2 regions of the Amycolatopsis sp. NBC_01286 genome follow, and region 2 is predicted to be linked to the other one. Evidence: riboswitches for the same ligand, from Rfam matches in the RefSeq annotation. Region 2 holds a riboswitch; the other holds the start of a gene.
The links. A riboswitch is a leader RNA that binds a small molecule or an ion and turns the genes downstream of it on or off. The one in region 2 is predicted to bind thiamine pyrophosphate.
Positions count from the first base shown of each region.

Region 1: linked by a shared signal. The riboswitch ahead of OG570_RS18395 (thiamine ABC transporter substrate-binding protein) and the one ahead of thiO (glycine oxidase ThiO) in region 2 are both predicted to bind thiamine pyrophosphate.

Region 1 covers NZ_CP108428.1:3,780,401-3,791,406, reverse strand. Annotated here, with positions in the region: gene OG570_RS18400 (ABC transporter permease) at 1-301, opposite strand, end outside; gene OG570_RS18395 (thiamine ABC transporter substrate-binding protein) at 412-1,461, opposite strand; TPP riboswitch at 1,483-1,592, opposite strand; gene OG570_RS18390 (4a-hydroxytetrahydrobiopterin dehydratase) at 1,625-1,909, shown strand; gene OG570_RS18385 (winged helix-turn-helix transcriptional regulator) at 2,319-2,684, opposite strand; gene OG570_RS18380 (DUF1330 domain-containing protein) at 2,695-2,988, opposite strand; gene OG570_RS18375 (hypothetical protein) at 2,985-3,368, opposite strand; gene OG570_RS18370 (hypothetical protein) at 3,365-3,832, opposite strand; gene OG570_RS18365 (ArsR family transcriptional regulator) at 3,832-4,413, opposite strand; gene ychF (redox-regulated ATPase YchF) at 4,502-5,584, opposite strand; gene OG570_RS18355 (DNA-3-methyladenine glycosylase 2 family protein) at 5,699-7,138, shown strand; gene OG570_RS18350 (DUF1737 domain-containing protein) at 7,135-7,326, opposite strand; gene OG570_RS18345 (SMC family ATPase) at 7,348-10,299, opposite strand; gene OG570_RS18340 (exonuclease SbcCD subunit D) at 10,296-11,006, opposite strand, start outside.
Region 2 covers NZ_CP108428.1:3,190,851-3,201,856, forward strand. Annotated here, with positions in the region: gene OG570_RS15520 (MFS transporter) at 1-283, shown strand, start outside; gene OG570_RS15525 (threonine ammonia-lyase) at 285-1,232, opposite strand; gene OG570_RS15530 (hypothetical protein) at 1,379-2,119, shown strand; gene thiE (thiamine phosphate synthase) at 2,182-2,841, opposite strand; TPP riboswitch at 2,975-3,080, shown strand; gene thiO (glycine oxidase ThiO) at 3,074-4,150, shown strand; gene thiS (sulfur carrier protein ThiS) at 4,150-4,350, shown strand; gene OG570_RS15550 (thiazole synthase) at 4,352-5,110, shown strand; gene OG570_RS15555 (MarR family winged helix-turn-helix transcriptional regulator) at 5,209-5,640, shown strand; gene OG570_RS15560 (ion transporter) at 5,637-6,440, opposite strand; gene thiD (bifunctional hydroxymethylpyrimidine kinase/phosphomethylpyrimidine kinase) at 6,761-7,588, opposite strand; gene OG570_RS15570 (phosphatidylinositol-specific phospholipase C domain-containing protein) at 7,700-8,710, shown strand; gene OG570_RS15575 (NADP-dependent oxidoreductase) at 8,707-9,630, opposite strand; gene OG570_RS15580 (winged helix-turn-helix transcriptional regulator) at 9,722-10,117, shown strand; gene OG570_RS15585 (alkaline phosphatase family protein) at 10,210-11,006, shown strand, end outside.

The sequences.
Region 1 (11,006 bases), 590 kb from region 2:
GCCAGAGCGCCCGGAACGCCAGCCCGACCACCACGGTCGGCAGCACGAACGGCACGAGCACCACCGTCCGCGCCAGGCCGACGCCGGGCAGCCGCACCCGGGAAAGCAGGAACGCCACCGGCAGCCCGGCCAGCACCGCGACGACCGTCGAGCCCGCGGCGGTGGCCACCGTGAAGCCGGCCAGCCGCCAGGTCTGCGGGTCGCCCAGCACGACGTCGAGCCCGCCCGCGGCGAACCCGCGCCCGACGATCGCCAGCACCGGCCAGGCGAAGAACACCACCAGGAAACCGATCGGGGCCAGCCCGAGCAGCGCCAGGCCGATGCCGCGTGCGGTCTGCGGTGGCGCTACGACCACTGCTTTCCGGGGGCTCCGGGTGGCGGAGCCCCCGGCCCGGGGCGGAGGCCCGGATGTCACTGCACGAGCGTGCGCCATTCGCCGATCCACTTCTCACGCCCGGCCTGCACCTGGTCCGCGGTCAGCGCCTGCGGCTTCTGCGGCAGCGGCGCGACCTGCGCCCAGCCCGCCGGCAGGTCGACGCCCTGGCGCGCCGGGTAGACGTACATGTTGGCCGCCACTGTCGCCTGGAACTGCTGCGAAAGCAGGAAGTCGACGACCTTGCGCGCGTTCTCCTCCTGCTTGCCGCCGGCCAGCACCCCGGCGTACTCGACCTGCCGGTAGCAGGTGTCGAGCAGCGCCTTCGTCCGCGGCTTCCCGTCGTCGCCCACCTCGGCGGCCGGCGACGACGCGTACGAGACGACGATCGGCCGCGGCCCCTTGCCGGAGGAGCCCGAGAACTCCTTCGTGTAGGCCTCTTCCCAGCCGCTGACCACCTTGAGGCCGTTGGCCTTCAGCTTGGTCCAGTAGTCCTTCCAGCCGGCCTCGCCGTACTTCGCGACGGTGCCGAGCAGGAACGCGAGCCCGGGCGACGCCGTCGCCGGGTCCTCGGCGACCAGCAGGTCCTTGTACTTCGGGTCGGCCAGGTCGTCGTACGACTCCGGCGCCGGGATCCCCTTGGCCGTGAAGTAGTTCGTGTCGACGTTGACGCAGACGTCGCCGACGTCGACCGCCGAGAGCCGGTGCTCCGGGTCGACGGCGTAGCGCTGCGGCCCGCGGTCGGCCTCCGGGCTGGTGTACGGCTCGAAGACGCCCTCGGCCAGCGCGCGCGAGGCGAAGGTCGAGTCGACGCCGTACGCGACGTCGCCGACCGGGTTCGCCTTGGTGAGCACGAGCTTGTTGGTCAGCGAACCGGCGTCGCCCTGCTTGAGCACGGAGATCTTGATGCCCGACTGCTGCTGGAAGGCGTCGAGCACCTCCTGCGGCGCCAGGAAGGAGTCGTGCGTCACCAGGGTGACGGTGGGCGTCTGCTTCGCGTCACCGGACCCGTCCGACAGCGAACACGCCGCTGTGACGACGCTGACGACGGCGATGGCCGTCGCGGCGCGAACAGCACTGCGTTTCATCTACCCTCCTGCACTTCGCCGGACGAGGAGGGAAAGCCCTCCCTTCGCCGGCATGATCCGGGATCAGGTGCTAACGGTCGCGGGTCACCCCGCCTCTCAGCCCGGCTCACCGGACTCCCGTGGCAACCGTGCACCTTAGTCCAGGACGTTGGACGATGGAGCCATGACGGAAATCTTGAGCGACGACGAGGCCGACCGGGCCCTGCTCCACGGCTGGGTGCGCACGGGCGAGGTCATCCGGCGCGAGGTGGAGCTGCCGAGCTTCCCGAAGGCGATCGAGGTGGTGGACCGCGTCGCGGTGCTCGCCGAGGCCGCCGACCACCACCCGGATATCGACATCCGCTGGCGCACGCTGACCTTCCACCTCAGCACGCATTCGGCGGGTGGGCTGACGAAGAAGGACTTCGCGCTGGCCAAGCAGATCAACGAGACCCTCGACGGACTGTGATCCCGGCTACTCTGAGTGCACGAAAGCCCGCGTTCGGCGTCTCTCGGTAAAGGACTTCGCACCGAGAGGCAGATATGACGCAGGCGATCGTAGTGGGCACAGTGGCATTCGCGACGATGGTGGCCGCGGCCGGCGGGGTGCTCTGGTTCACCGTCCGCAGCCACCGTCACTCGGACGGCTGAGTGCCGTTTCTGCTGGTCAGCGGCATGATCGGGTGAGCTTCGTCACAGCTGCTAACACTCGGCATGGTCAACGCGCTGAACCCGCGGAAGCATCGGCCCGCTCGTAGGGAAAACGCCATGAACAGCACCCCCGCCACCGCCGCCCTGACCGCCACCCAGCGCGCCTGGATCAACGCCCTCGCGACCGCCGTCGTGCTGATCACGATCGCGATGATGGGCCTCCTCGGCTAGTCCGCCCGGTCGTAGGCCTGCCGGGCTTCTCGCAGGCTCGGCAGGTACTTCTCCGCCCACTCGCGGCAGCGGTCCATGGGCTCGAACAGGGTCCGGCCCAAGTCCGTCAGCGCGTACTCGACGCGCGGCGGGTTCTCGTCGTAGGTCTTGCGGGTGATCATCCCGTCGCGCTCCAGGGACCGCAGCGTCTCGGTGAGCACCTTCGGGCTGACGTTCCGGAGCGGCACGCGCAGCTCGGAGAAGCGGCGCGGCCCGTCTTCGAGGCAGAAGACGACCATGCCGCCCCACTTGTCCCCGATCCGGAACGGCGTGTCGGCCGACGGGCATTGCGGCGCGAAGAGATCAGCGGTCAGCGGCTCCACCCAGCCGACGTTAGGCCACGCCGTCGACGAGCAGCAACCGCCGTCGCAGCGCGGTCTTGCTCAGCTCGAGCGCTTCGGCGTACTCGGCGGAGGCGTACCAGCGTTCGGCCGTCTCACGGTCCGGGAACTCGACGAGGACGACGCGCTTGTGTTCGTCGAAGTCGCCTTCGAGGGCATCCGGTGCCGCGCCGCGGACGATGTAGCGCCCCTGGTACCCCGTGATCGACGCTTGGGCGAGTTCGCGGTAGCGCTGGGCTGCGGTTTCATCGAGGATCTCGACTTCGGAGATGACGTAGACGCTCACGGTTCCGAGGGTGGCAGAACTCCGGAGCCGTCACCTGGTGCTGTCACTACCCGGATTTCCGCCGGCGGCGGGAACTCGACAGGCGTCTCGTCGGCCACGCTCCAGTATTCGAGGCCGGACAAGCGGCCTTCGTCGACGAACAGGATGAGCCCGCCGTCCGCCACGTCGACGTCCACGGCCACCCGGCTCTCGACCTCGGCCACCGTCACGGTTTCGTCGACGGCGAGGTCGATCGTGGGACAGCCGCACGGGCAGCGGCCGGTCACCTCGGCCGTGCGCGCCTGGGCGCGAAGTTCCGCGGCACCGGGAAAGTCCGTCGCCAGCAGCAGGTCCAGGACCGCTCTCTCGCGCGGAGTGAGCGGCCGGCGTTCGGCGGTCAATAGCGTGGCATGTTCGGGATCGCCTTCTCGGCGACCTCGATGAGGGCCTCGACCTTCGCCACGTCGGCCGTCACGTCCTCCGCGGTCACCGAGGGCGCCTCCGAAGACCGGTAGGCGACTTCGTTGCGCCGGACCCGCATCCGGTTGAAGGGCCGCAAAACCGGCCCCAGCGGCGGGTCCAGCTGCGCGAGGACCGCCTCGTAGACGGTGACGTGCCCACCCCGGCTCGTCACCCGCAGCCCCTGGTTCTGCAGGACGGCGGCCAGCGCACGCCGTGCGCTGTCGTAGGCCAGTGTGTAGGCACCTTCCGGATCCGTGTCCTGCAGCTGCCGCGCCGACGCGAGGTGCGTACGGGCCCTGACGAGCTCGGCCTCGGCGGCCTCCCGCGACGCCGGAACGTGCTCGATGGCGCCGCGCGCGAGGAACGCGTCGATCCGTTCACGGCCTTGGTTCCACTGCGGCATCAGGTCTCCTGGCTGAGTTTCACCAGCGGACGCTCACGCACGCTGGTGAGGAACGGATCGGTGGTGCTCGCCGCCCACGACTCGGGCGAGACCCGGTGGACGTTGACCTCGCGCCCCAGCCGCCGTGACACCTGTTCCGCCGAGTCGAAGAGCGCGTCCGGATCGGGCGAACCGACGACGAGGACATCGACGTCGCCGGGCGGAAGACCGGGTTCACCGTTGTAGCGCGCGGCCCAGGAGCCGTAGATGTAGGCCTCGCGCACGCCGGCCAGCCCGGACAGGGCCTCGGCGAGCAGCGGCATCGGCCCGAAGGTGACGGCGATGAGCTCGCTCAGGGGCGGGTAGAGCGGGGTGTCGGTGCGCGCCTTGACGAGCCGGCTGCGGCCCACCCGCCGGTCTTCCAGGATCCCGCCACCGGTCAGCCGCTCGACTTCACGCAAGACGGCGGTGGGCGTGACACCACAGGCCTCGGCGAGCTCGGTGATGCTGTACTCGCGATCCGGGTGCAGGAGCACGAGCGCGAGCAGCTCACCCTGCATGCGCGAACGCAGGAGGGGCAGCAAGCTCGGCGAAGCTTTCATTGGACGCAGTATATCCTGCGCCCAATGAAAGTAACAACCAGCAACAAGCCGCTACTCGGCCAACCTACGACGTGGGGCCGACACAGATCTAGACGTTGAAGCGGAACTCCACCACGTCGCCGTCCGCCATGGTGTAGTCCTTGCCCTCCATGCGGACCTTGCCCGCGGCCCGCGCCGCCGCCATCGAGCCGGCGTCCATCAGGTCGGCGTATGAGACGATCTCCGCCTTGATGAAACCGCGCTCGAAGTCCGTGTGGATGACGCCCGCGGCCTGCGGGGCGGTCGCGCCCTGCGGGATCGTCCAGGCGCGCGACTCCTTGGGGCCCGCGGTCAGGTACGTCTGCAGGCCGAGCGTGTGGAACCCGGCGCGGGCCAGCGAGTACAGGCCCGGCTCCGGCTGACCGACCGACTCGAGCAGCTCGCGCACGGACTCCTCGTCGTCCAGCTCCAGCAGCTCCTGCTCGACCTTCGCGTCGAGGAAGACCGCGTCGGCCGGCGCGACCAGCTTCGTCAGCTCCTCGCGGCGGGCTTCGTCGGTGAGGACGCCTTCGTCGGCGTTGAAGACGTACAGGAACGGCTTCGTCGTCAGGAGACTGTGCTCGCGAAGCAGTTCGAGGTCGACGTCCTTCTGCGCGGAGAAGAGCGTGCGGCCGCTGTCGAGGATTTCCTTCGCCTTCTGCGCGGCCTCGAGCGCGGGCTTCGCTTCCTTCTTGGTCCGCGCTTCCTTCTCCAGGCGCCAGACGGCCTTCTCGAGCGTCTGCAGGTCGGCGAGGATCAGCTCGGTGTTGATCGTCTCGATGTCGCTCAGCGGGTCGATCTTGCCGTCGACGTGGATCACGTCCGGGTCGTCGAACACGCGGATGACCTGGCAGATCGCATTGGCCTCACGGATGTTCGCGAGGAACTTGTTGCCCAGCCCGGCGCCCTCGGAGGCCCCCTTCACGATGCCCGCGATGTCCACAAAGGACACCACCGCCGGCACGGTCTTCTCCGACTTGAACAGCTCGGCGAGCTTGTCCAGCCGCGGGTCCGGCAGCGGGACCACGCCGACGTTCGGCTCGATCGTCGCGAACGGGTAGTTCGCGGCGAGCACGTCGTTGCGGGTCAGCGCGTTGAACAGGGTGGACTTGCCGACGTTGGGCAGACCGACGATACCGAGGGTGAGGCTCACGACCCCGAAGTCTACGTGGCCGGTCCGCGGCGGCCGCCAGGGCTCACGACCAGGCCGAACGCCGTGTCGGATTCCCGCCAGCCGCGGCGCTGACCTGCTGGCAGGGTGGGATTCATGGTTCCGAACACGGCGGTCGCCGAGGCCCCGGCGCTCTGGCGCGACGCCGAGCGCTGCTACCGCGTGGTCACCGCCCGCGACCCGCGCTTCGACGGCCAGTTCATCATGGCGGTCCGCACCACCGGCATCTACTGCCGCCCGTCGTGCCCGGCGTCGACGCCGAAGGAGCAGAACGTCCGCTTCTACCCGACGTCGGCGGCCGCGCAGGCCAACGGCTTCCGCGCCTGCCGCCGCTGCTTCCCCGACGCCGTGCCCGGGTCGCCGGACTGGAACCTGCGCGCCGACCTGGCGGCGCGGGCGATGCGCCTGATCTCCGACGGGACGGTCGAACGCGAAGGCGTCCCGGGCCTCGCACGGCGGCTCGGCTACTCCGAGCGTCAGCTGGGCCGCGTGCTCACCGCCGAGCTGGGCGCCGGCCCGCTCGCGCTCGCCCGGGCGCACCGCGCGCATTCGGCGCGGCTGCTCATCGAGATGTCCGAGCTGCCGCTGACCGACGTCGCGTTCGCGGCGGGCTTCTCCAGCGTGCGGCAGTTCAACGAGACGATCCGCGAAGTGTTCGCGACAACGCCTTCGCAGCTTCGCGCCTTCGCTGCTTCGCGGCGTAGACGTCAGGGTGACGTAGGCGGGACGCGGCTCAGCCTGCGACTGCCGTTCAGACCGCCTTTCGACGCCTTCGGGCTGCTTCGCTTCTTCGCGGACCAGGCGGTGCCGGGCGTCGAAGACGTCACCGACGGCACGTACACCCGCACGCTGCGCCTCGCGCACGGCACCGGCGTCGTGCGGCTGACGCCGGAGCCGGACCACGTGCGCTGCGAGCTGCACCTCGCCGACCTGCGCGATCTCAGCAGCGCGGTCAGCCGCGTCCGCCGGCTGCTGGACCTCGACGCCGACCCGGCGGCGGTCATGCGCGTCCTCGGCGCCGACCCCGCGCTGGCGCCGATCGTCGAGGCGGTGCCGGGAATCCGCGTCCCGGGCGCGGTCGACGGCGAGGAGCTGCTGCTGCGCGCCCTGCTCGGCCGGGATCTACCGGCCGCCCTCGGCGAGGAGGTACCCGGCGAAGCGGTAGTGACGAGGCTGTTCCCGACGGCGGCCCGGGTCGCGACGGCGGGACCGCCGTCGGTGCGGGGTGTCGCGGCGGCGCTGGCCGAGGGCCGGCTGGACGTGCACGTCGGCCGCGACGCGGCGGACCTGCGAGCGGAGCTGCTCGCGTGCCCGGGGATCGACGCGTGGACGGCGGACTACGTGCTGATGCGCGTCCTCGGCGCGCCGGACGTCCTGCTGACCGACGACGCCGCGTTGCAGCGCTGGGCGGCGGCGCTCGGCATCACGGACCTCGCGGACCGGGCCCGGCAGTGGACGCCGTGGTGCTCCTACGCCGGGATGTACCTGTGGCGCGCCGATCCGGCGGGGCCGGAACCTGTCGCGAACAGCTGCTAGCCCTGCTCGCCCCGCCACAGCAGGGCCTGGGCCACGATCACCTGGTCGCCGTCGAAGGTGGCCGCCGGTGAGCCGTGTAGGTGGTAGCCCAGTTCCAGGGCTTCGCTCACCCGGTGGCAGAACTTCGCGTCGTCCGGGCCGGTGAGCAGGCGGTAGCGGGGCAGGCCCTCGGGCGGCTGGTCCGTCATGGCTTCATCTTGGCCGAGTGCTCAGCCCGCGCGCACCTCCACTGTCGAGCCCGTGCGGGCCTTGCGGACCCGTAGCCGCGTCGGGATGCGCTGCCGCAGCTCCTCGACGTGCGACACCAGCCCGACCACCCGGCCACCGGCGCGGAGCTCGTCGAGGATGTTCATCACCACGTCCAGCGTCTCGGCGTCGAGCGTGCCGAAGCCCTCGTCGACGAACAGCGTGTCCAGCAGCGCGCCGCCGGTCTCGCCGGCGACGACGTCCGCCAGCCCCAGCGCCAGCGCCAGTGACGCCAGGAACGACTCGCCGCCGGACAGCGTCTTCGCCGGGCGGATGGTGCCCGAGTAGTCGTCCAGCACGTCGATGCCGAGGCCGCCGCGGGTGCCGCGCGCGCCGGCCGCGTCCGAGTGCACGAACGCGTAGCGCCCCTGGCTCATCGTGCGCAGCCGGTGCGTGGCGGCGACCGCCACCTCCTCCAGCCGCGCCGCCAGCACGTACGAGCGCAGCGACATCTTCCGGCTGTTCTGCCCGCGCCCGTTGACGACGTCCGCCAGCGCGCGCAGCTCCGCGTACTCCGCTTCGGCCGGCGCCAGCCCGGCGAGCGTCTTGCGCAGCAGCCCCGCCAGCCGGGTCAGCTCTTCGTGCTGGGCAGCCGCGACGCGCAGCGCCGCGTACGCCGAGTCGGCGCGCGCCCGCGCCAGCTGGGCCGCGTCGGCCGCGCGGCCGACGTCCGCGACGTCGTCCGGCGAGATGCCGAACAGGTCGGGCTCGGCCAGCAGCGCCCGCGCGCCCGCCGCGGTCGCTTCCGCCTCGGCGATGCCCTGTTCCAGCTTTTCGATCTGCTCGTCCGGCAGCATCGCCGAGCGCGCCTTCTTCAGCGACGTGAAGCCCTTGGCCGCGACCGCCGCGTCGACCAGCGTGCGTTGCTGCGCGACCCGTTCCCGGGCGCCGGTGACCGCCGTCCGTGCCTCGGCGACGGCTTCGAGCGCCTCGGCCAACCCGATCAGGTGCGTCCGCCGCGCCCCGACGTCCGCGAACTCGCCGCGCCCGGCGACCAAGCGGCGTTCGCGCTCGGCCAGCCGTTCTTCCAGGGCCCGGACGTCGGCCGTGGCCTCGGCCACCGCCTGCTCGGCCCGGCGACGCCGTTCCGTCCGCAGCTCCAAGTCCCGCTCCAGCAGCACGACCTGCTGACCGAGCTTCGCTTTCGCTTCCGACTGCTGGGTCAGCGTGGCGACGGTGGCGCGGGCTTCGGACAGCTCGGCCGTGACGGTCTCGGCGGTCCGCCCGGCCAGCCGCTCGACCAGCCCCGCCAGCCGCGCCTTCGCTTCTTCCAGCGCGGTGACGACCCGCTGCCGCATCGCGTCCGCCGCCTGCTCGGCTTCCTCGGCTGCCCGTTCTTCGGCCGGATCGACGAGGATCGCGTCCCGGTTCGCCGGCGCCGGGTGCTCCGCGGAGCCGCAGACCGGGCAGGGCGCGCCGTCGGGCAGCGCGGCGGCGAGCTCGGCCGCCATGCCGTCGAGCCGCCGCTCGCGCAGGTCGAGCCGCCGTTGCCGGGCCGCTTGGTGCGTGTCCACGACCTCGCGCAGTTTCGCCTCGCCACGCCCGACCTTCGCCTGTGCCTCGGGCAGCTCGGCGGTGTCACGCGCGACGGCCCTCAGCTCGTCGACGCGGGCGCGAGCCCCGTCGAGCTTGGCCCCGGCTTCGGCGGCGGCCTGGGCGTCCGCCCGCAGTTTCGCCAGCTGGCCGGGGATCGCGGCCAGCTCGGCGGTCAGTTCTTCGGCCTGCTTCGCGGCCGTGACGGAGGACAGTTTCAGGTCGTCGCGCCGCATGGTGTCGAGCTGCTGCTGCTCGGCCTCGGCGACCAGTTCCGCGACCGCGCCTGCCTCTTCGCGCGCTGTTGCCGCCCGCGCCTTCAGGTCGCCGGTCGCACGCGTGCCGAACTCCCGCAGCTCCGCGCCGCAGGCCTTCTCCGCCTGCTCGGCGTCGGTCAGCTCCGCGGCCCGCCGGTCCAGCAGGTCCGCTTCGACGGCCACGCCGGCTGCCCGCCGCGCCGCCGCGACCTCCTGGGCCCACTCGGCGCGCTGTGGTGCCTGCTCGGTGACCTCGAGCAGCCGCAGGTGTGCGGTGCTGACCCGGCGGATCTTCTCCGCGTCGGCGCGCTCTTCCTGCAGGTGCACGTCCGCCCGCTGCGCCGCGGCTCGCGCCCGCTCCTCCTCGGCCGTGACCTGCCCGACGCGTTCGGTGGCCGCCGCCAGCACCGCGTCCACCCATTCCACGGGATCCGATTCGGGCGGGTCCTGCTGCGCCTCCTGCGCGTACCGCGCCAGCAGTTCGCGCACGGACTGCTGCCGCGCCTCCAGCTCCCGGCCGCGCTCGGCCCGCAGGTCCGCGAACCAGCGTTCGACGTCGGCGAAGCGCTCGGTGCCGAACAGCCGCTCCAGCAGCTTTTCGCGCTCGGAGGTGTCCGACCGCAGGAAGCGGGCGAACTCGCCCTGCGGCAGCAGCACCACCTGGAAGAACTGGGCCGCGGTCATGCCGAGCAGCCGCTCGACCGTGCGCGCGACCTCCTCGATCCGGATCAGGCCCTCCGGCGCCATCCCGCCCGGCGCGGTGCCGATCCAGCTCAGCGACACCTTCGCCTGCTGCGTCGTCGTGCCCTCGCCGCGCCGCTTCGGCCGCTGGTACTCGGGGTTGCGCACGATCTTCAGCCGGTGCCCCTGCACGGTGAGCTCCAGCGCGACCTCGGTGACCTGGTCCGGCACGGCCAGGTCGCAGCGCAGCCGCTTGGCCTCGTTGCGGGCACCCGGAACCACGCCGAACAACGCGAACGCGATGGCGTCGAGCAGCGTGGTCTTGCCCGCGCCGGTTTCGCCGTGGAGGAGGAAGAGCCCGTCCGCGCCGAGGACCTCGAAGTCGACCACCTGGCGCCCGAGGTACGGCCCGAAGGCCTCGACCTCCAGCCTGTGCAGCCTCATTTCGCGAGCGCCCCCCGGTCGGCCGCTTCCAGCGCGTGGAACAGGAGCTTCTCTTCGCGCTCGCTCGGCGGGGCGCCGCGGCAGTCGTCGAGGAAGCTGCGCGAGATCTCGATGTCCGAGCGGCCGCGGACGGCGTCGGAGTACCGCAGCGGGGCACCGGCGTACCCGCCTTCGGGCTCCCACTCCAGGTGGACGGCGTGCCGGAACCGCGTGCGCAGCCGCCGCATCGCGTCCACCGGGCGCACGCGATCGGTGACCGTGATCGACAGGAAGTGCTCGAGGACGGCGTCGTGTTCCGGGGCCACGAGCAGGTCTTCGAGTTCGCCGCGCAGGGTGGCCAGCGGCCGCGGCACCGGCAGCTCGCGCCGGCGGACTTCCGCCAGCCCGCCGGCGTCGAAGTCGACCAGCCAGACCGACTTCCGTTGCCGGGCCTCGGAAAACGAGTACGCCAGCGGGCTGCCGGAGTAACGCAGGTGCTCGGCGAGGGTCTGCGGGCCGTGGAGGTGGCCGAGCGCGACGTAGTCGACGCCGTCGAAGACCGAGCCCGGCACCTGCTCGACACCGCCGACCGCGATGGTCCGCTCCGAATCGGTCGGCTCGCCGCCGGTGACGAACGCGTGCGCGAGCACGACCGACCGCACGCCGGGGCGGCCGGCGAGGTCTTCGCGGATCCGGCGCATGGCCTCGGTGAGCACGCCCGTGTGCCC
Region 2 (11,006 bases):
GCTGCCCGCCGCGGCCGGGCTGACCGGCGAGGCGTACAACGACCCGGTCGCGCTGACCGCGGGCTGGCGGACGGCGTTGATCATCTGCGCGGTCCTGGCCATCGCCGGCGGGCTGATCGCGCTCGGCATCCACAACGGCGTCCTCGCGCCGCCGACTCCCGCGCCCGCGCCGCCGGCCGCGGACGAGTCGTCCCACCCGGACGAGGCGCCGCACCTGGGCGAGTGCTTCAGCTGCGGGGTCGAGGGCCCGCCGACGCACGTGCGCCGGGGGACCCCCGCCTGACTCAGGCCAGGATCTCCGCGAACAGCGCCGGGTCGACGTTGCCGCCGGAGACGATCGCCACCGTTCGGCCGGTGGGCAGCTCGGCCGCGTGGTGCAGGTAGGCCGCCGTCGTCACCGCGCCGCTGGGCTCGGCGACCAGGCGGGCCTTTTGCGCCAGCGTCCGGACGGCGTCGCGGATCTCGTCCTCGGTGACCGTGACCATGACGTCAACGACCTTCGTGAGGTGCGCGAACGTCAGCTCGGACGGCTGGGCGCGCAGGCCGTCGGCGATCGTGCGGGCGCGGTCGGCCATCGGCCAGTCGACCTGGCGGCCCAGCCGCAGGCCTTCGGTCGCGTCGCCGGCCAGCGCGGGCTCGACGCCGATGACCCGCGCCCGCGGGCAGCGCGCCTTGATCGCGGTGCCGACGCCGGCGGCGAGCCCGCCGCCGCTCACCGGCACCAGCACGACGTCGACGTCCGGCAGGTCTTCGGCGATCTCCAGGCCCGCGGTGCCCTGCCCGGCGATGATCGCCGCGTGGTCGTAGGGCGGGACGAGGGTCAGCCCGCGTTCGGCGGCCAGTTCGTGCGCTTTGGCCTCGTGTTCGCCGATCGGCACCTCGATCACCTCGGCGCCGTACGAGCGGGTGGCCTCGACCTTGATCCGCGGCGCGACGTCCGGCACGACGATCACCGCGGGCACGCCGTACCGCTGCGCCGCGTACGCGACGGCCTGCGCGTGGTTGCCGCTCGAGTAGGCGATGACGCCGCGGGCGCGCGTCGCGTCGTCGAGGGTGCCGATCGCGTTGAACGCGCCGCGCACCTTGAACGCGCCGATCGGTTGCAGGCTCTCGGGTTTGAGCCACAAGGACTCGCGCGGGTCCCACGTTTGGAGCAACAGCGGCGTGCGCACGGCGACACCTTCGACGCGCTTCGCGGCCGCCTCGATGTCGGAGATCGTGACCAGTTCCATGTGCCGAGTATGTCAAGAAACCGTTCGGTTTACACTGTCCATAGTGGACGGTCAACGTGGCGCTCCTCACGCTGCGGCAACGAGGGGAGTTTCCCGCGCGCCTTACACGTTGGACAGGGGAGAAGACTTACTACCGGATCGGGATCATGAGCAAGGAGAACGCAGCGACTTCCGAAACGAAGGAAGCGAAGTCAGGACTGCGCATCGCGCAGGTGATGGCGGCGGCGCTCGCGGCGGTGACGGCGGCGCTGCTGGGGTCGACGCTCGGCGTGGCGGGCACGGTGGCCGGCGCGGGCGTGGCGAGCGTGATCACCACGGTCGGCGGCGAGGTGTACCTGCGCTCACTGCAGCGCACGCGAGCGGCCGCGTCGAAGGCCCGCCAGCTGGCGACGTCGGGCATCCGCCGCCGAGGCGGCGCCGAGGTGCCCTTGGCCGAGCAACCCACGGTCCGGCTGAAGCGCCCGGACGACCTGCCCACGGACGGTCCGGACGACGAGCCGGGCAGGCTGCGAAAACTGCGCTGGCCACTGATCATCGGCACGAGTGTGGTGGCGTTCGCGGTGGCAATCCTGGCGATGGTCAGCGTGGACGCGGCCACGGGCGGCAAGGTAGCGGGCGGCACGGGAGCGGGCATCGGCAAGATCTTCGGCAGCGGCTCGGGCCCCTCGACCCCGACCCCGTCGACGACGCCCTCGACCTCGACGAACGACACCCAGGACTCACCGACGGACACGTCGTCGACGACGACGCAGTCGAACACCCCACCGACGACCTCGTCGGACACACCGACCACCACCCCGACAACGCCGAGCACGACCTCCCAGAAGCCGACAACCTCGGCGGCACCCCCGACCAGCCAGGGCGCGGCGTCCACCCCGACCCCGTAAAGCCGTGAAGGACTCCTTACCGGCCATAAGAGCCGGTAAGGAGTCCTTCACGGACTTCAGCGTCAGAGCAGGTGGGAGCGCAGTTCGCGGGCTGCCGCAGCCGGGTCCTCCGCCTCCGTGATCGCCCGGACCACCACGATCCGCGACCCTCCCGCCGTCAGGACCTCCGGCAAGCGCGGGACGTCGATGCCGCCGATGGCGAACCACGGCCGGGACACCGCGGCGGCGGCCGTGGAACGGACCAGGTCCAGGCCCGGCGCCGAGCGACCCGGCTTCGTCGGCGTCGGCCAGCAGGGGCCCGTGCAGAAGTAGTCCACACCCGGCTCGGAAGCAGCGGCCGCAGCCTGCGAGACCGAGTGCGTCGAGCGGCCGATCACGACGTCGTCGCCCACGATGCGGCGGGCCAAGGGGACCGGGATGTCGTCCTGGCCCAGGTGGAGGACGTCCGCGCCGACCGCCAGGGCCACGTCCGCCCGGTCGTTCACCGAGAGCAGTGCTCCGTGACGCTCGCACGCCTCCGCCAGCACCTCCAGCGCCGCGATCTCGCCGGCGGCTTCCAACGCGCCGGTCTTGTCGCGCAGCTGGATGATGTCGACGCCGCCGGACAGGGCCGCGTCGGCGAACGCGGCGAGGTCGCCGCGGGTCGTTCGGGCGTCCGTGCACAGGTACAGGCGCGCGGTGTCGAGGCGGGCGCGGATCTTGTCACCGGAGAGGGCGGGCATAGCGGCGACCGTACCTGGCCGGTTACCGGTCCGGCCAAAAGCAGGCCGGCCATCGAGCGGTACGTGCCGTTGCCTCGAAAGCCATCCGGCCGTGGCTGTGGTTGGACTGGTAACGACCGGCGCAGTAGGGTGGCCGAGTCCGCACGGGAGCCCGAGGCACGGGCTGAGAGGGAGCTGCCGCTCCGACCGTGGAACCTGATCCGGGTCATGCCGGCGCAGGGAGCGTGATCCCATGACGAACACCTTGGCCGTGGTCGGTGCCGGCGTGATCGGCCTGTCCGCGGCGTGGCGCGCGGCCGCGAAAGGTCACGCGGTCACCGTTTACGACCCCGAACCCGTGCGCGGCGGCGCGTCCTGGCTGGCCGGTGGCATGCTCGCCCCGGTCACCGAGGCCTGGCCGGGCGAGGAAGACGTCCTCGCCCTCGGCGAAGAGTCCCTCCGCCGGTGGCCCGGCTTCGCGGCCGACCTCAAGCAAGAGGGCGTCGACCCCGGGCTCGCCGAGCACGGGACGCTCGTCGTCGCCTTCGACAGCGCCGACGCCGGGCACCTCGACATCCTCGCCGGCCACCTGAAGTCCCTCGGCCGCGCGGCCGAACGCCTCACCGGGCGCGAGGCCAAGCGGCTCGAACCCGGCGTCGGGTCCGTCCGAAGTGGACTCCACGTGCCCGGCGACCTGGCCGTGGACAACCGGAAACTGCTCAACGCGCTGTACGCGGCCTGCGTCAACCGCCAGGTCCGGTTCGTCCGCGAACGCGTCGAAACGATCCCGGACGCCGACGCCGTCGTGCTCGCCGCCGGCGCCTGGACCGGGCGGCTGCACCCGCGGCTCGCCGACGCCGTCCGCCCGCTCAAGGGCGAGATCCTCCGCCTCAAACCGCGCCGCGGCTGCCTGCCGCCGCCGACGCGGACCGTCCGCGCCGTCGTCGAAGGCCGGCCGATCTACCTCGTCCCGCGCGGCGACCAGGAGCTCGTCCTCGGCGCGACGCAGTACGAAGCGGGCTTCGACCAGGCCGTCACCGCGCGCGGTGTCCGCGAGCTGATCGAGGGCGCCGAGCGCGTCTTCCCGGCGATCACCGAGTACGAGCTGGTCGAGACGGCCGCGGGCCTGCGCGCCGGCAGCCGCGACGCGCTGCCGTACCTCGGCGTCCTGGACGACGGCGTCTACGCCGCGACCGGGCACCACCGCAACGGCCTGCTGCTGGCCCCCGTGACCGCGGCCGCCGTGGTCGCCTGGCTCGAAGGTGAGAAGCCGCCCGAAGGCGTCGAAGCGGCTTCACCCGCCCGCCTGCACCAGAAGGAGCACGTGTGATGGAGATCAAGCTCAACGGCAAGTGGACGGAGTTCCCGGACGACGCGACCGTCGCCGACGTCCTCGACGCCACCGGCGGGCAACGGCCCGGCATCGCCGTCGCGGTCGACGGCGTGGTCGTCCGGCGCGGCGACTGGGCCGCCACCGCCGTCCCCAAGGGCGCGGCGCTCGACGTGCTCACCGCCGTCCAGGGAGGCTGAAGTGGACGAAGCACCGCTCGTCATCGGCACGCACAAGCTGTCGTCACGGCTGATCATCGGCACCGGCGGCGCGGCGAACCTCGCCGTGCTCGAACGGGCGCTGGTCGCGTCCGGCACCGAGCTGACCACCGTCGCCATGCGCCGCGCCGACGCCGAGGGCGGCTCCGGCGTCCTGGAACTGCTCCGGCGCCTCGGGATCGAGCTGCTGCCGAACACCGCGGGCTGCCGCACCGCCGCCGAAGCCGTGCTCACCGCGCGGCTGGCGCGCGAGGCGCTCGGTACCGATCTGATCAAGCTCGAAGTCCACGCGGACGACCGGACGCTGCTCCCGGACCCCGTCGAAACCCTCGACGCGGCCGAGCAGCTGGCCGCCGACGGGTTCACCGTGTTCGTCTACACGAACGACGACCCGGTGCTCGCGCTGCGCCTGGAGGAGGCCGGCTGCGCCGCCGTGATGCCGCTGGGCGCGCCGATCGGCACCGGCCTCGGGATCCGGAATCCGCACAACATCGAGCTGATCGTCTCGCGAGCAGGCGTCCCGGTGATCCTCGACGCCGGAATCGGCACCGCGTCGGACGCCACCCTGGCGATGGAGCTCGGCTGCGACGCCGTCCTGCTGTCCACCGCGGTCACCCGGGCCAGCGATCCCGAGCGGATGGCCGCGGCGATGCGGTCGGCCGTCGTCGCCGGACGGCTGGCCCGCGGCGCGGGGCGGGTGCCGCAGCGCTTCTGGGCGCAGGCGTCGAGCCCGCCGCGGTGAACCGGAGCGCCTTAACACCGAACCCGCACCGCCAACCCGTAAGGTAGACGGAACTTTCCGGCGCACCCGCGCACGGGTGAGGGCAGAAGGAGCCAGCCGTGACCACATCGGTTCAGGACACCTCGGGCAGGTTGTACCTCGCCGTGGGCAGGCTGTCCCGGTCACTGCGCCAGGCCGGTGTGCCGGGCCCCGGCCACGGCGCGATCTCCGCGCTCGCGACCCTGGTCCACGCCGGCCAGCTGCGCCTCGGCGACCTCGCGGCCAAGGAGGGTGTCGCGGCGGCGACCATGTCGCGGATCATCGCTTCCCTGGTCGAGGCCGGGTACGTCAGCCGCGAGTCCGACCCGGTCGACCGGCGGGCGTGGCTGGCGAAGGCCACCGAAGAGGGCGAGCGGCTCGTGTCCGGCGTCCGGTCGACGCGCGTACAGGAGCTGAACCGGCGGCTCGACAAGCTGTCGCCGGAGCACCGCGAGGCGCTGACCACGGCGCTCCCGGCGCTCGAAGCGCTGATCGCCGACGAAGACCGCTAAGCGGCGTTCTGCCGCAGCTCGGCCAGCTCCGCGCGCAGGGCGCGGAGCTCTTCGAGGATTTCGCGGTTCGCTTCGGCCTGCGTCGCGGCCTGCTTCGCCTCTTCTTCGCGGATGTCCTGGCGCAGCTCGTCCTCCATGCCGCTGACCACGACGGCGATGAAGAGGTTCAGCACCGCGAAGCTGGACACGAGGATGTAGACGACGAAGAAGATCCAGGCCATCGGCGCCTGCTGCATGATCTCCTTCGCGATGTCCGGCCACGCCTCGCCGGTCATCACCTGGAACAACGTGAACAACGACGTCCCGAGGTCGCCGAAGTTCTCCGGCGAGATCACGCCGAACAGCTTGGTCGCCATCACGCCGGCGACGAAGATGATCAGCCCGAGCAACGCGGCGATCGACGCCATCCCGGGGATCGCCGCGAGCAGCCCGGAGACGACCTTGCGCATCGACGGGACGACGGAGATCAGCCGCAGCACCCGGAGCACGCGCAGCGACCGCAGCACCGCGAACGGCCCGGTCGCCGGGATCACCGCGATGCCGACGACCAGCAGGTCGAAGACGTTCCAGTTGTCACGGAAGAACGCGCCGCGGTAGGCGTAGAACTTCGCCAGCAGCTCGGCGACGAAGATGCCGAGCGCGATGTGGTCGAGGGTGTGCAGGAGGCCGCCGTAGCCGTCGATCAGCGACGTCGACGTCTCCATGCCGAGGGTGACCGCGTTGAACACGATCACCGCGATGATGAAGTTCTGGAAGCGGCGGTCCTCGAGGAACCTCGCGACCCGTTCGCGCCCGGTCAAGGCCGTCCCCCGTTGTAGTCAAGGATCAGTAAACGAGGAAAGGGTAACCGGACGGGTACTCAGCGCTCTTCGGGTGCCAGCCGCCAGAAGGCCGGGGCCGGTGTGGTCCGGGCGCCCGCGCGGTGCCGTGTCGCGCGGGCGCCCGGCGACCGGTTTGCCAGGGTGCCGGCACAGGCCGCAGGAAGGGTGCGGCCGCGGCGGGGTGACCCGTGATCTTCGGGGGCCGGTTGCCGGACAGCCTGATTCGGTCGCCCCAGCGGAGGGTCCGTGCGCGAATGGCGGCGACCGGCGGGTCTTCGGGCGCAAGTCGTGACGGGTACTCAGCGTTCTTCGGGTGCCAGCCGCCAGAAGGCCGAGACCGGGCCGACCTTGGCGCCCATCGGGTAGGCGTGCTCGACCGCCTGGGAGACGAACCACTTGCCGTAGCGGGCCGCTTCCACCACCGACATGCCCTTCGCCAGGCCTGCCGTCAGCGCCGACGCCATCGTGTCGCCCGCGCCGTGCGTGTGCTGGGTCGGGTAGCGCTCGCCCGGCAGCTCCACGAACGTCGAGCCGTCGAAGAGGAGGTCGACGCACTCCGGGTCCGCCTGCAGGTGGCCGCTCTTGACCAGGACGTAGCGCGGGCCCATCCGGTGCAGCACCACCGCCGCGGTGTGCATGCCCTCGCGGTCCTTCACCGTCATCCCGGTCAGCAGCCGGACCTCGTCGAGGTTCGGGGTGAGCACCGTCGCGCGCGGCAGGAGCTCGTCGCGCAGGGCGCGCAGGCCGGCGTCGTCGAACAGCGGGTGGCCGTGCATCGAGGCCGCGACCGGGTCGACGACGAACGGGATCTTCTCGTCGCGGCCGATCTCCGCCTTGTCGCACGCGGCCGCGACGGCGTCGATGATCTCCGCGGACGCGAGCATGCCCGTCTTGGCCGCGCCGACGCCCATGTCCGCCGCGACGGCCTCGATCTGCCCGGCCACGATGTGCGGCGGCAGGTCGGCGCGGTCGTGCACGCCCAGGGTGTTCTGCACCGTGACGGCCGTGACCGCGACCAGGCCGTGGACGCCGCAGGTCAGGAACGTGCGCAGATCCGCTTGCAGACCGGCGGCGCCGCCGGAGTCCGAACCGGCGATGGTCAACGCGGTGGGCGGGCTCGTGGTCATTCTCTTCCCGACTTCTGGTCTAGGCCAATCGGCCGCTTTTGCTTCATCAACAGGCCACCACGGTGGCACATTGTGTGGGCTACTCACCAGTTCACGGGCGAAGGAGCCTGGATGAAGCTCTTCTCGGTGGTACTCCTCACGGCCGCTCTCACGTTCTCCGGGGCGACCGCCGCCAACGCGGACGGCCCGAAGCTCTCCCACGTCACGACGGTCGGCGTGCACAACACGTACGACCCGGCGGCCTACGACTACCTGGCCAGGGCGCTCGACGCCGGCTCGTCGCTGATCGAGCTCGACGTCTGGCCGGACTTCTTCACCCACGAGTGGAAGGTCAGCCACTCGAACCCGTTGGGGAACAGCAACAACTGCGTCGCGGCGACGTCGGCGGCGCAGCTGTACACCGGCGGGAAGAACAAGAACCTGGAGTACTGCCTCGACGACATCCGGATCTGGCTCGCGGCCCACCCGGGGCACACGCCGCTCACGCTCAAGCTCGAGATGAAGACCGGCTTCTCGGACAACACCGGCATGGGCCCGGACGAGCTGGACGCCACGTTCCGCGCGCACCTCGGCAGCGTCGCGTTCCGCCCGGGTGAGCTGCTCGGCAGCTACGGCACGCTCGACGACGCGGCCAAGGCGGACAACTGGCCGTCCGTGGACGCGCTGCGGGGCCGGGTGATCACCGAGATCATCCCGGGCACGGTCGAGGAGCAGAACCCGACCGACACGCTGAAGACCGACGTCGAGTACGGCCGCTACCTGCTCGGGCTCAAGAACGCCGGCCGGATCGGCGACGCCTACATCTTCCCGACCGTGCACGGCGCGGCCGGCGGTGACCCGCGGGACAAGTACACCGCCGACCTCAAGCCGTGGTTCGTGGTCTTCGACGGCGACGCGAACGCGTGGGTCACCCAGACCGGGCCGGGGTGGTACGACACCAACCACTACTACGTCGTGATGACCGACGGCCAGAACGTCGCGCCGGCCATCGACGCCCACAACCCGACGGTCGAGCAGGCCAACCAGCGCGTCGCCGACCTGGCGAAGCAGCACGCGTCGGTGATCACGTCCGACTGGACCGGGCTCACGACGGTGCTGCCCCAGGTGCTCGCCAGGGGTTAGACGGTCAGCACGAGCTTGCCGGACACCCGGCCGGACTCACCCAGCTCGTGCGCCTTCGCCGCGTCTTCCAGCGGGAAGGTCTGCTCGACGCGGACCTTCAGCTGACCGGCCTCGATCAGCTCGACGAGGCCGGTCAGCCCGCCGCGGTCGGGTTCGACGAGGATCCGTGCCGTCCGCACTTTCCGTTCGGCGGCAGCCTTTTCGACGCGATCGCCGACGCCGCTGGGCACGCCGATCAACAGTCCGCCTTCCTTGATCGCGGGCAGCCAGCGCAGGTCGCTCTCCTCGCCGACCAGTCCGAAGTGGACGTCCACATCGGACGCCGTCGCGGTTTCGTCGTGGTAGTCGATCGGCTCGTCGACGCCGAGTTCGCGCAGCAGGTCGTGCTTGCCCGCGCTGGCCGTGCCGAGCACGTACGCGCCGCGCGCCTTGGCGATCTGGACGGCGAGGTGCCCGACCCCGCCCGCGGCGGCGTCGACGAACACCCGCTGTCCGCTGTGGACGTTCGCGACGTCGACCAGGCCCTGCCAGGCGGTCAGCCCGGCCAGCGGCAGCGCGGCGGCCTCGGCGAACGAGAGTCCGGCGGGCTTGCGCACGAAGTGGCGCGAGGGCGCGGTGACGTACTCCGCGTAGGCGCTGGCCGGGCGCGGGAACCAGGGCATGCCGAGGACTTCGTCGCCCTGCCGGACGCCGGTGGCGCCGAAGCCGGTCTCCTCGACGACGCCGGCGACGTCCCAGCCGACGGTGAACGGCGGCTCGCCGAGGAACCCGCCGCCGGCGCGCACCTTCCAGTCGACCGGGTTGATCCCGGCGGCGTGCACGCGCACCAGGACCTCCGTGGGCCCGGGGACCGGCCGCGGTGCTTCGGTGACGGTCAGCACCTCCGGGCCGCCGAGTGCCTGCTGGGTCACGATGCGCATCTGTTCGCTCCTTCGTTCCGGGGTCGGCTCCTATACTCGGGTGGGTAGGCACTTTTCGCCAGAAGGCACTTCTTCGTAAAGTAGGTACCCGATGGAAACCACCTGCGACCAGGACGGACCCTGGGACGTCTACCTCCGCAGCTGCCCGTGCCGTGACGTGCTGGACCTGCTGGCCAACAAGTGGACGGCCCTGGTCCTGGGCGCGCTGGCCCGCGGCCCGCACCGCTTCGGCGAGCTGCGCCGCGCGGTCGACGGCGTCAGTCAGAAGATGCTGACCCAGAACCTGCGTCAGCTGGAGCGCGACGGCTTCCTGACGCGCACGGTCTACCCGACGACACCACCGTCGGTGGAGTACGCGCTCACGGACATGGGCGCCGAGGTCGGCGCGCACCTGATCGCGTTGAGCGCGTGGTCCCAGGCCAACTTCGGGCGGATCCGCTCGGCCCGCGAGTCCTACGACGGCCGGGAGCTGCAGCCGGTCCGCTGATGGCTCACCGGGTTTCGCCGCGCGTTCACCTCTTCGCCTTCGTGACTCCCTAACCTCCGGGTAACTCATCCGAACCAATTCCTGGAGGGTTCATGCGGAGACTGTTCTGCCTGGTCACGGCGTTGGTGGCGGCCGCGGGGCTGACCACCGGCGTGGCCGGGGGCGCGGCGAAGACGCCCAAGGTGCTGGTGATCGGGCTCGACGGCACGCGGTTCGACAAGCTCCTCGCCGCCGACACGCCGAACGTGCACGCGCTGGTCCAGCGCGGGTACTCGGCGCGGAGCTCGCTGTACGGCAGCGGGATGGCGCCGACGCTCAGCGGGCCCGGCTGGTCGTCGATCCTCACCGGCGTCTGGCCCGACAAGCACCTGGTGAAGGACAACGCGTTCACCGGCAACAACCTGGCCGCCTACCCGAGCTGGCTGGCGCGCGCCGAGACGGCGAACCCGGCGCTCGACACGTACGCCGCCGTCGACTGGAAGCCGATCGGCGACAAGATCCTGCGGACCGGTCAGGACCGCAAGTACGTCCTGGACGGTGACAGCGCCGGCTACGAGAACACGGACCCGCAGCTCGCCGCGGACGCCGAAAAGCACCTGAAGCAGGACAAGGCCGACGCGTCGTTCGTCTACTTCGGACAGACGGACGAGGCGGGCCACGCGCACGGCGCCGACTCGCCGGAGTACGCGGCGACCCTGCGCGCGGACGACGCGTACCTCGGCCGGCTGCTGACGGCGATCAGCGCACGACCCTCGTATTCGTCGGAAGACTGGCTGGTCATGCTGACGACCGACCACGGCCACACCGGCCCCGGCGGCCACGGTGGCGACAGCCCCGAGGAGCGCATGACGTTCGTGGTCGCGGCGGGCGGCGCGGTGCCGGCCGGAAC